Regions from separate parts of the Brevibacillus jepli genome, predicted to be linked through region 1. Evidence: a T-box and tRNA genes for the amino acid it is inferred to sense, from the RefSeq annotation. Region 1 holds a T-box; the other holds one or more tRNA genes.
What was found. The T-box of region 1 lies ahead of tyrS (tyrosine--tRNA ligase). A T-box ahead of a tRNA ligase gene usually reads a tRNA of that ligase, here a tRNA-Tyr.
Positions count from the first base shown of each region.

Region 1 (3,412 bases):
CTATATGAAAAAGAGTCCGAGAATGAAGAGGAAAGCGGTTTTGGCTTTGAATTGACGTTTCGATTGGCGCGAGGGGACGACGAGGAAGAACCGCCTGCCTGGGCGCTGAATCTGCTTCAAAATATGGCGCGTTACGTATTCAACACGGGTAATGTTTTTCAAGCAGGTGATCATTTGGATGCAAACGGTCCGATTTGCTTGGGTGCCGATACCCAACTGACTGCACTCGCTTTTGTCACAGACCCGCAGCTTGCCGAAATCGATACACCGAATGGTCGGGTGCAGTTCTTGCAAATGGTAGGAATCACAGCTGATGAACTTGATGCGATGATGGCTTGGAATACACGTGGCGTTCTTGATACTGGCTTGCCATTTATGCCTTCCTACATAACCGATCTCGAGCGTGATTCGCTCCTTCGCAACCCTACGGTTTCTGCTGCTGTTCAGACAGGGATGGAACAAGAAGGATCAAATACCGCCTATTTGTTTGTCAGCCAGCTAGGTTGGGAGCCAGGAAAAAGAAGCTTATTGAAAAAGACGCCTTCGACAGTTAGGCTGGGAGCGAAGCAAGCGGAAGTGATCGGAAAAGTTCTCCGTGGTCGTATTCAAAAAGGGGAGAGCTTGAGCCTGGTGGGTCCTGATATCCGAGTTGTATTTGAGGCAGGCGAGAAGCCTGAATGTATGCCAGGAGAGGACGTCATTCGTTTTATCGTAGATGATTCAACCGCTGTTGCACTTAGCAGGCAATTGATTCCCAAGGAAAGCAGCTTTGAGATCCCTTCCATGAAAGGAATTGCCATAAACATTGTGAAAACCAATATAACCGATAGCGAGGGCAATGTTGTAAAGGTCATCGGTTAACTTTGACGATTCCTGTTCTGTGCTGCGCGTTAGCCGCTTTTGACGGTAAAAGAAGTCGCAACAGCTGTCTATGAACTGACATCCGTCGGTCTTACGAAAATAAAATAAGAGATGTTAGCTGATTCTTGACTAGATGGTTGACATTGCTAACTTATTTCAATATACTGTCTGTAATTTCATATGAACATACGTTGAAAGAGCCCAGTAGCAGCTTATTCCCTGTTCTAGAAAGCCGGGGGTTGATGGAACCCGGTACACAATAAGCGAGCGAATTACACTCTGGAGTATCTCGGGTAATGCCGAGCGGAATCGCGAACGATAACTCGCTATGAGTGGCATGAATGTCCTGAAGCAAGCGCTAGGGTTCATTCGTGCAAGATGGGTGGTAACACGGTTATTCAATCGTCCCTATGTCTACAATAGACAAGGGGCGATTTTTTATTTTTTACCATAGGAAATCGAAGGAGTGTATGGCAGTGAATATTATCGACGAACTCGAATGGCGCGAGGCCATCAATCAGCAAACAGATGCAGAAGGACTGCGAGAATTAACGAACGAAAAAGCAGTCTCGCTATATTGTGGGGTAGACCCAACAGGTGACAGCATGCATATCGGTCACTTGATTCCTTTCATGGTACTGAAACGCTTCCAGCTCGCTGGTCATCGTCCGGTCATTTTGATCGGTGGTGCAACAGGTACGATTGGCGATCCAAGCGGACGTCAATCCGAGCGTTCTTTGCAAACACTGGAACAAATTCAGGAGAACGTCGACAAACTCACCGCACAGATGAAAAAGCTGTTCATTACAGAAGGTGACAACCAAATCCGTTTGGTGAACAACTACGACTGGACGCACAAAATCAATGTCATTGAATTTTTGCGAGATTACGGTAAAAACTTCAGCATCAATACGATGCTTGCCAAGGATGTCGTCTCCAGCAGACTGGAAAGCGGCATTTCGTTTACGGAGTTTTCCTATCAAATTCTGCAATCGCTCGATTACCTGCATCTGTACCAACATGAAGATGTTCAGCTGCAAATCGGCGGTTCCGATCAGTGGGGCAACATCACGAGCGGTCTCGATCTGATTCGCAAAAAAGAAGGGTCTGAAGCAAAAGCATTCGGTCTCACCATTCCTCTAATGCTGAAGGCAGATGGGACGAAATTCGGGAAGACAGCAGGCGGCGCCATCTGGCTTGATCCAAACAAAACAACGCCATTCGAATTCTACCAATTCTGGGCGAATACCGATGACCGCGATGTTGTGAAATACTTGAAATACTTTACGTTCCTCTCGAAAGAACAAATTGAAGAGCTCGCTGAAAAAGTACAGACCGAGCCTCATAAACGCGAGGCGCAAAAAGCGCTGGCTGAGGAAATGACAAGATTTGTGCACGGCGAGGAAATGCTGGAGCAGGCGCAGCGCATTACAGCCGCTCTGTTTACTGGTGATATTAAATCGCTATCGGCAGATGAGATCGAGCAAGGTTTCAAAGAAATGCCGACGTACGAATCTACTCTCGAAACGAAGAACATTGTCGATTGGCTCGTTGAGATCGGCATTGAGCCATCCAAGCGTCAAGCGCGTGAGGATATTACAAAAGGCGCGATCTCGATGAACGGCGAACGCGTTACTGATCTGGAACTGGAAGTAACGCCAAGTCTCGCTATCGGCGGCCGCTTCATTATTATCCGCAAAGGCAAGAAAAACTACAGCTTGGTGAAATTGTCTCAATAGATGAAGGAATAAGAAGCTTCCCTGGACACATAAAGGGAAGCTTCTTCTTGTATTCGCATTAATTTCGTGTTTCGCAGCCCTCCAACGTATGCTTGTGGAAGGACATCGCTTTTCGATCTAAGCGGTAGCTGATAAAAGTCAGCAAGGATGCCGCGATCGCAACAATCGCACCGACCCAGGAAACATCGATGAGTTCCCTGTTTGTTGTTACAAATCCACCCAAAGCTGATCCGAGGGCGATCCCGACATTGACCGACACAGGAGTTAATGAGGAAGCCAAATCTCTGGCAGCCGGAAAATGTTTATCAGCCAAATCAAGAAAATACAATTGCATCGTAGAATTCATGATATATACGAGGAGGGCCATAAATGATAAGCTGATGAATCCACCGATTAGAGAATGGGACGAAACATAAAGAGATGCGAGAATAACGGCTTGCATCAGATACACATACCGGAGCTTTCCAATCCCGTTGTGAGCTGCCAGTATTCCACCAATCAACGTGCTAAAGATCGAAATGACCCCGTACAGTAAAAATACGAGACCAATATATTGGTTCGGTACGAAGAGCACTTCTTGCAGCAAAGGAGTTAAATACGTATATACCGTGTAGGTCGCAGCAATACTTAATGCCGGGATAAAGAACGCGATGATGATACGTGTATTGGTTAGTAGCCCGATTTGTTTTTGCAAGGAACTGTTCGATCCCGTAAGTCCTTTTGGGATGGTCGCTGCACTTGCTAGGAGAGATATGACACCTAGTAGAGCCGCAAACCAAAAGGCCATTTGCCAACCGCCCCATTGCCCAATA
Region 1 is NZ_JBFEFW010000002.1:141,236-144,647, reverse strand. It holds gene AB1L17_RS02710 (suppressor of fused domain protein) at 1-861, shown strand, start outside; T-box leader at 1,044-1,274, shown strand; gene tyrS (tyrosine--tRNA ligase) at 1,332-2,600, shown strand; gene AB1L17_RS02700 (MFS transporter) at 2,659-3,412, opposite strand, start outside.

Region 2 (3,412 bases), on a different contig from region 1:
TATATCAAGGTTCCTACGCTCTGATTACTATGGAGCGGGTGATGGGAATCGAACCCACGCCGCTAGCTTGGGAAGCTAGAGTTCTACCATTGAACTACACCCGCAATTTGTTACTTGCTGTCATCTCTTCACTCCAACTATTACCAATTATATAGCGATCTTTTTGAATTGTCCATACAATTACCCGCTACGATGACAGCAGTTCGTGAATCGCCTTCTTATAACGCTTGATTCTCTCCAAATCAGTATCAGTTGGATTGGGGATACGTGTTACATCACAATTATCTTCCAAATCACCCAATTTCACAATTCTTGCAACGGGATCGCGTTTCGTCCGTTTAATAAACTCCATGTACGATTCTTCCTCTTGTCTGGTTAATGCAACTACTGCAGCAATAACCTTTTCATGAAATCCAGCCGCTCGGAGTTCATCTTCGGTTACTTCTGTATCTTCCAGAACATCATGCAATACCGCTGCGATCCGGGTTTCTTCTGTTGTCATTTTTAACATGATTCGTAAAGGATGCAGGATATACGGATTCCCACCTTTATCAATTTGCCCGGCATGGGCTTGTGTCGCAATGACAATTGCCTTTTCTAGTGTACTCAACCTGATTCTCCTTTTTCTAAATAATTTCTGCCTTCTGTCACTATATGAATACTTTACACAGTTGAAGTATTTTGTCGTTGTGGATGATCTCATGCTTGTAAATCTTTCATTTTCTCCACATACAATCTGTAATTGACCTCATCATAAGTAACAAATATCACTTTGTTTATTGAAGTATTTTCTTTTAAAAAGGATATCACTGTATCCACTGCAATGGAGCATGCTTGATCTTTTGGGAACTTGAATATTCCTGTACTAATAGTAGGAAATGCTATGCTCTTTACTTCATAGTTCTCGCCTAACTCCAATGCTTTTCGGTAACAGCTTCGCAAATACATTTCCTCATCACTCTTGCCATCATTCCACACTGGCCCGACTGTATGGATAACATATTTAGCGGAAAGTTTGCCCGCTGTTGTTATGACTGCTTCTCCCGTTTTACATCCACCTTGCTTTGCACGAATTCTTTTACATTCCTCCAATATGTCTTTTCCACCAGCTTTGTGGATGGCACCATCAACACCGCCGCCACCAAGTAAGCTTGAATTTGCAGCATTTACAATTGCATCAGCTGAAATTTTGGTTATGTCACCTTGTATAATCTCGATTCTTTCCAGGATGCTGTTCATGATTGTCTCCTTATTCTCTCACGATTCCAAAATACTCATCATATTCCCTGGCATCAAAGTCAAACACAACAGAAATATTTATGTATAAAACAGGATAGCCCATAAAAATCCCGGATTCAGAATGATAAGAATCGATAATTTTTGCTCTCACCTCTTCTTCTGTACCTTGAAAAACGTACGGCTCTTCTCCTTCACGGTACGCACTAACCTCGATACCATCGAAATAGTAAAACTCGTAGACCGAATAAGTGTCATTTCCTAATTTTCGTGCATAGATTTCAATCTCTGCATCACCATAGAAGCATTGCTTCTCTTCATGAAACTTGTAATTTCCTAGTGTTTTTACTTCTCGAATCATTCTTTCCAATTCATCTGTAGTGTACATGATCGTCCCCCCTCTCCACCTTTTTCTGACAAACAAAAAAACACACCTTCCATGTCTCTGTTTCCATCATGGTTAGTGTGCATTCGTATTTAGATAATGGTGCCGGTGAAGGGACTTGAACCCCCACGGTTTCCCTCACGATTTTGAGTCGCGCGCGTCTGCCATTCCGCCACACCGGCAAGTGAATCTATGAAAAAAGAAAATCAATGGTGGGGAGAGACGGATTCGAACCGCCGAACCCGGAGGGAGCAGATTTACAGTCTGCCGTGTTTAGCCACTTCACTATCTCCCCACAATATGTGCTGTCTCTCTTCTGCATCTACTTTCTTCAACCAGAAGCGACATTTATTAATCTATCATGAACTTTGCTTCGCGTCAATACTTTTATTCGGATTGACTTTCTTTTTTAGCCAAGATTTCCTGTGCCCACTCGTGAAAGACGTGCAGTGCTTCGTCCACCTCCTGAAACTGTGCTTCTTCCTCACAGGTGTATTCGGGGAAGTCTATAATCCGGTTTTTGCGAATCTTCACTTGATCTTCCTCGCATTTTATATCCAAAAAGTATGGGACCGATTCATCAATTCCGTAGCTGTTTTCTAAAAATTCGTAGGTACGCACCCACTCCAGAATGCGAACTTCTGATGCTTTTAAGCGAAGCACCTGCTCCAATGACATAATGGTTTCATTTCCGTAGTAATACATGTTATTCAGCCCTTCTGCATGAAAATGGACGGAGCCGAGACTCCGCCCTGTTACTATTGTTGTCGATTAGATCGAAGAAAGCAGCTCTCTTAATTCTTTTACAATGACTTGTTGATAACCAGTGCCTTCTCCGTACTGTGCAAGCATGTCGGCACGCGCCACTTTGATTTTGTCTTCATAGTCTGGTGCGTTTCTGTCCGGGTTATGTTGTTTGAATGCCGTCATGACAGCTTGGACATGCTTCGGTCTAGGTCCCCATTTGGCCAGAACATGTCCGCCAGTGTCAGCGAAAATCACAACAGGAATCGCCCTACCGCCCATTGTGAGAAACTCATCCATGAGGTCGAGATGTTCTTCCATCACCATTATTTCCACTGGCATATCTGTTTCTTTCAGAGCATGCAGGACGACTGGCAAGTTGCGCACAACATCTCCGCACCAATCTGCCGCCAAAATCAAGCATCTCAGATCATCACGATGCTGGAGCGAGGCGAAAAATGCACGGTCTTGTTCATCCTCCCAAGAAAATGCTTCCGACCAGCTTTGATATGTATCCTGATTTTTTGTCATGCTATCCACGAACGCTTGCGGTTTTAGACCCGTCCGAAATTTATGCGCGACATTTGCCCCCATCTTTTCTCCTCCTTTATGTATCTTGCTTAGTCCTGCTTTTCTGGCGTTGCTTCGCTCGCTTCTTTCTCTTGCTTAGCCAGCTCCATCATTTTTTGCAACAAAATATGCTGCGGCATGTGCATGAGACGCTCTAAAGGTACCTGGAGCGCTTCTGCCAGTTTAACAGCCGTATCAGGTGATATTTGTAACGGACGCATGAATTCCGCTCCTTTCGCTTGCCTTCATCAGTCTCTCCAGTATAATACACAGCGATTAAACCTGCCAGCGTGCCTCGCATCACACGTCAAAAAAGATAATCCCTTCTCAACGAACCTGAAGGGACTATCTCTCGTGATCGGGATACCCGCACATATTCAAGGGACGGCTATGGCTTCTGCTTTGTGAGAATGCACGGTACACCAAAGCCGATCGCTCCGGGCTGGGACATTTGTTCCAGATATGCCAACCCCCGTG
Region 2 is NZ_JBFEFW010000001.1:415,586-418,997, reverse strand. It holds tRNA gene AB1L17_RS02140 (tRNA-Gly) at 31-104, opposite strand; gene AB1L17_RS02135 (HD domain-containing protein) at 188-610, opposite strand; gene AB1L17_RS02130 (O-acetyl-ADP-ribose deacetylase) at 700-1,239, opposite strand; gene AB1L17_RS02125 (hypothetical protein) at 1,250-1,624, opposite strand; tRNA gene AB1L17_RS02120 (tRNA-Leu) at 1,722-1,803, opposite strand; tRNA gene AB1L17_RS02115 (tRNA-Tyr) at 1,832-1,916, opposite strand; gene AB1L17_RS02110 (hypothetical protein) at 2,009-2,326, opposite strand; gene AB1L17_RS02105 (thioredoxin family protein) at 2,393-2,959, opposite strand; gene AB1L17_RS02100 (YycC family protein) at 2,986-3,156, opposite strand; gene AB1L17_RS02095 (hypothetical protein) at 3,324-3,412, opposite strand, start outside.
Region 2: it encodes a tRNA-Tyr, which carries the amino acid that the T-box ahead of tyrS (tyrosine--tRNA ligase) is inferred to sense. The anticodon was not compared.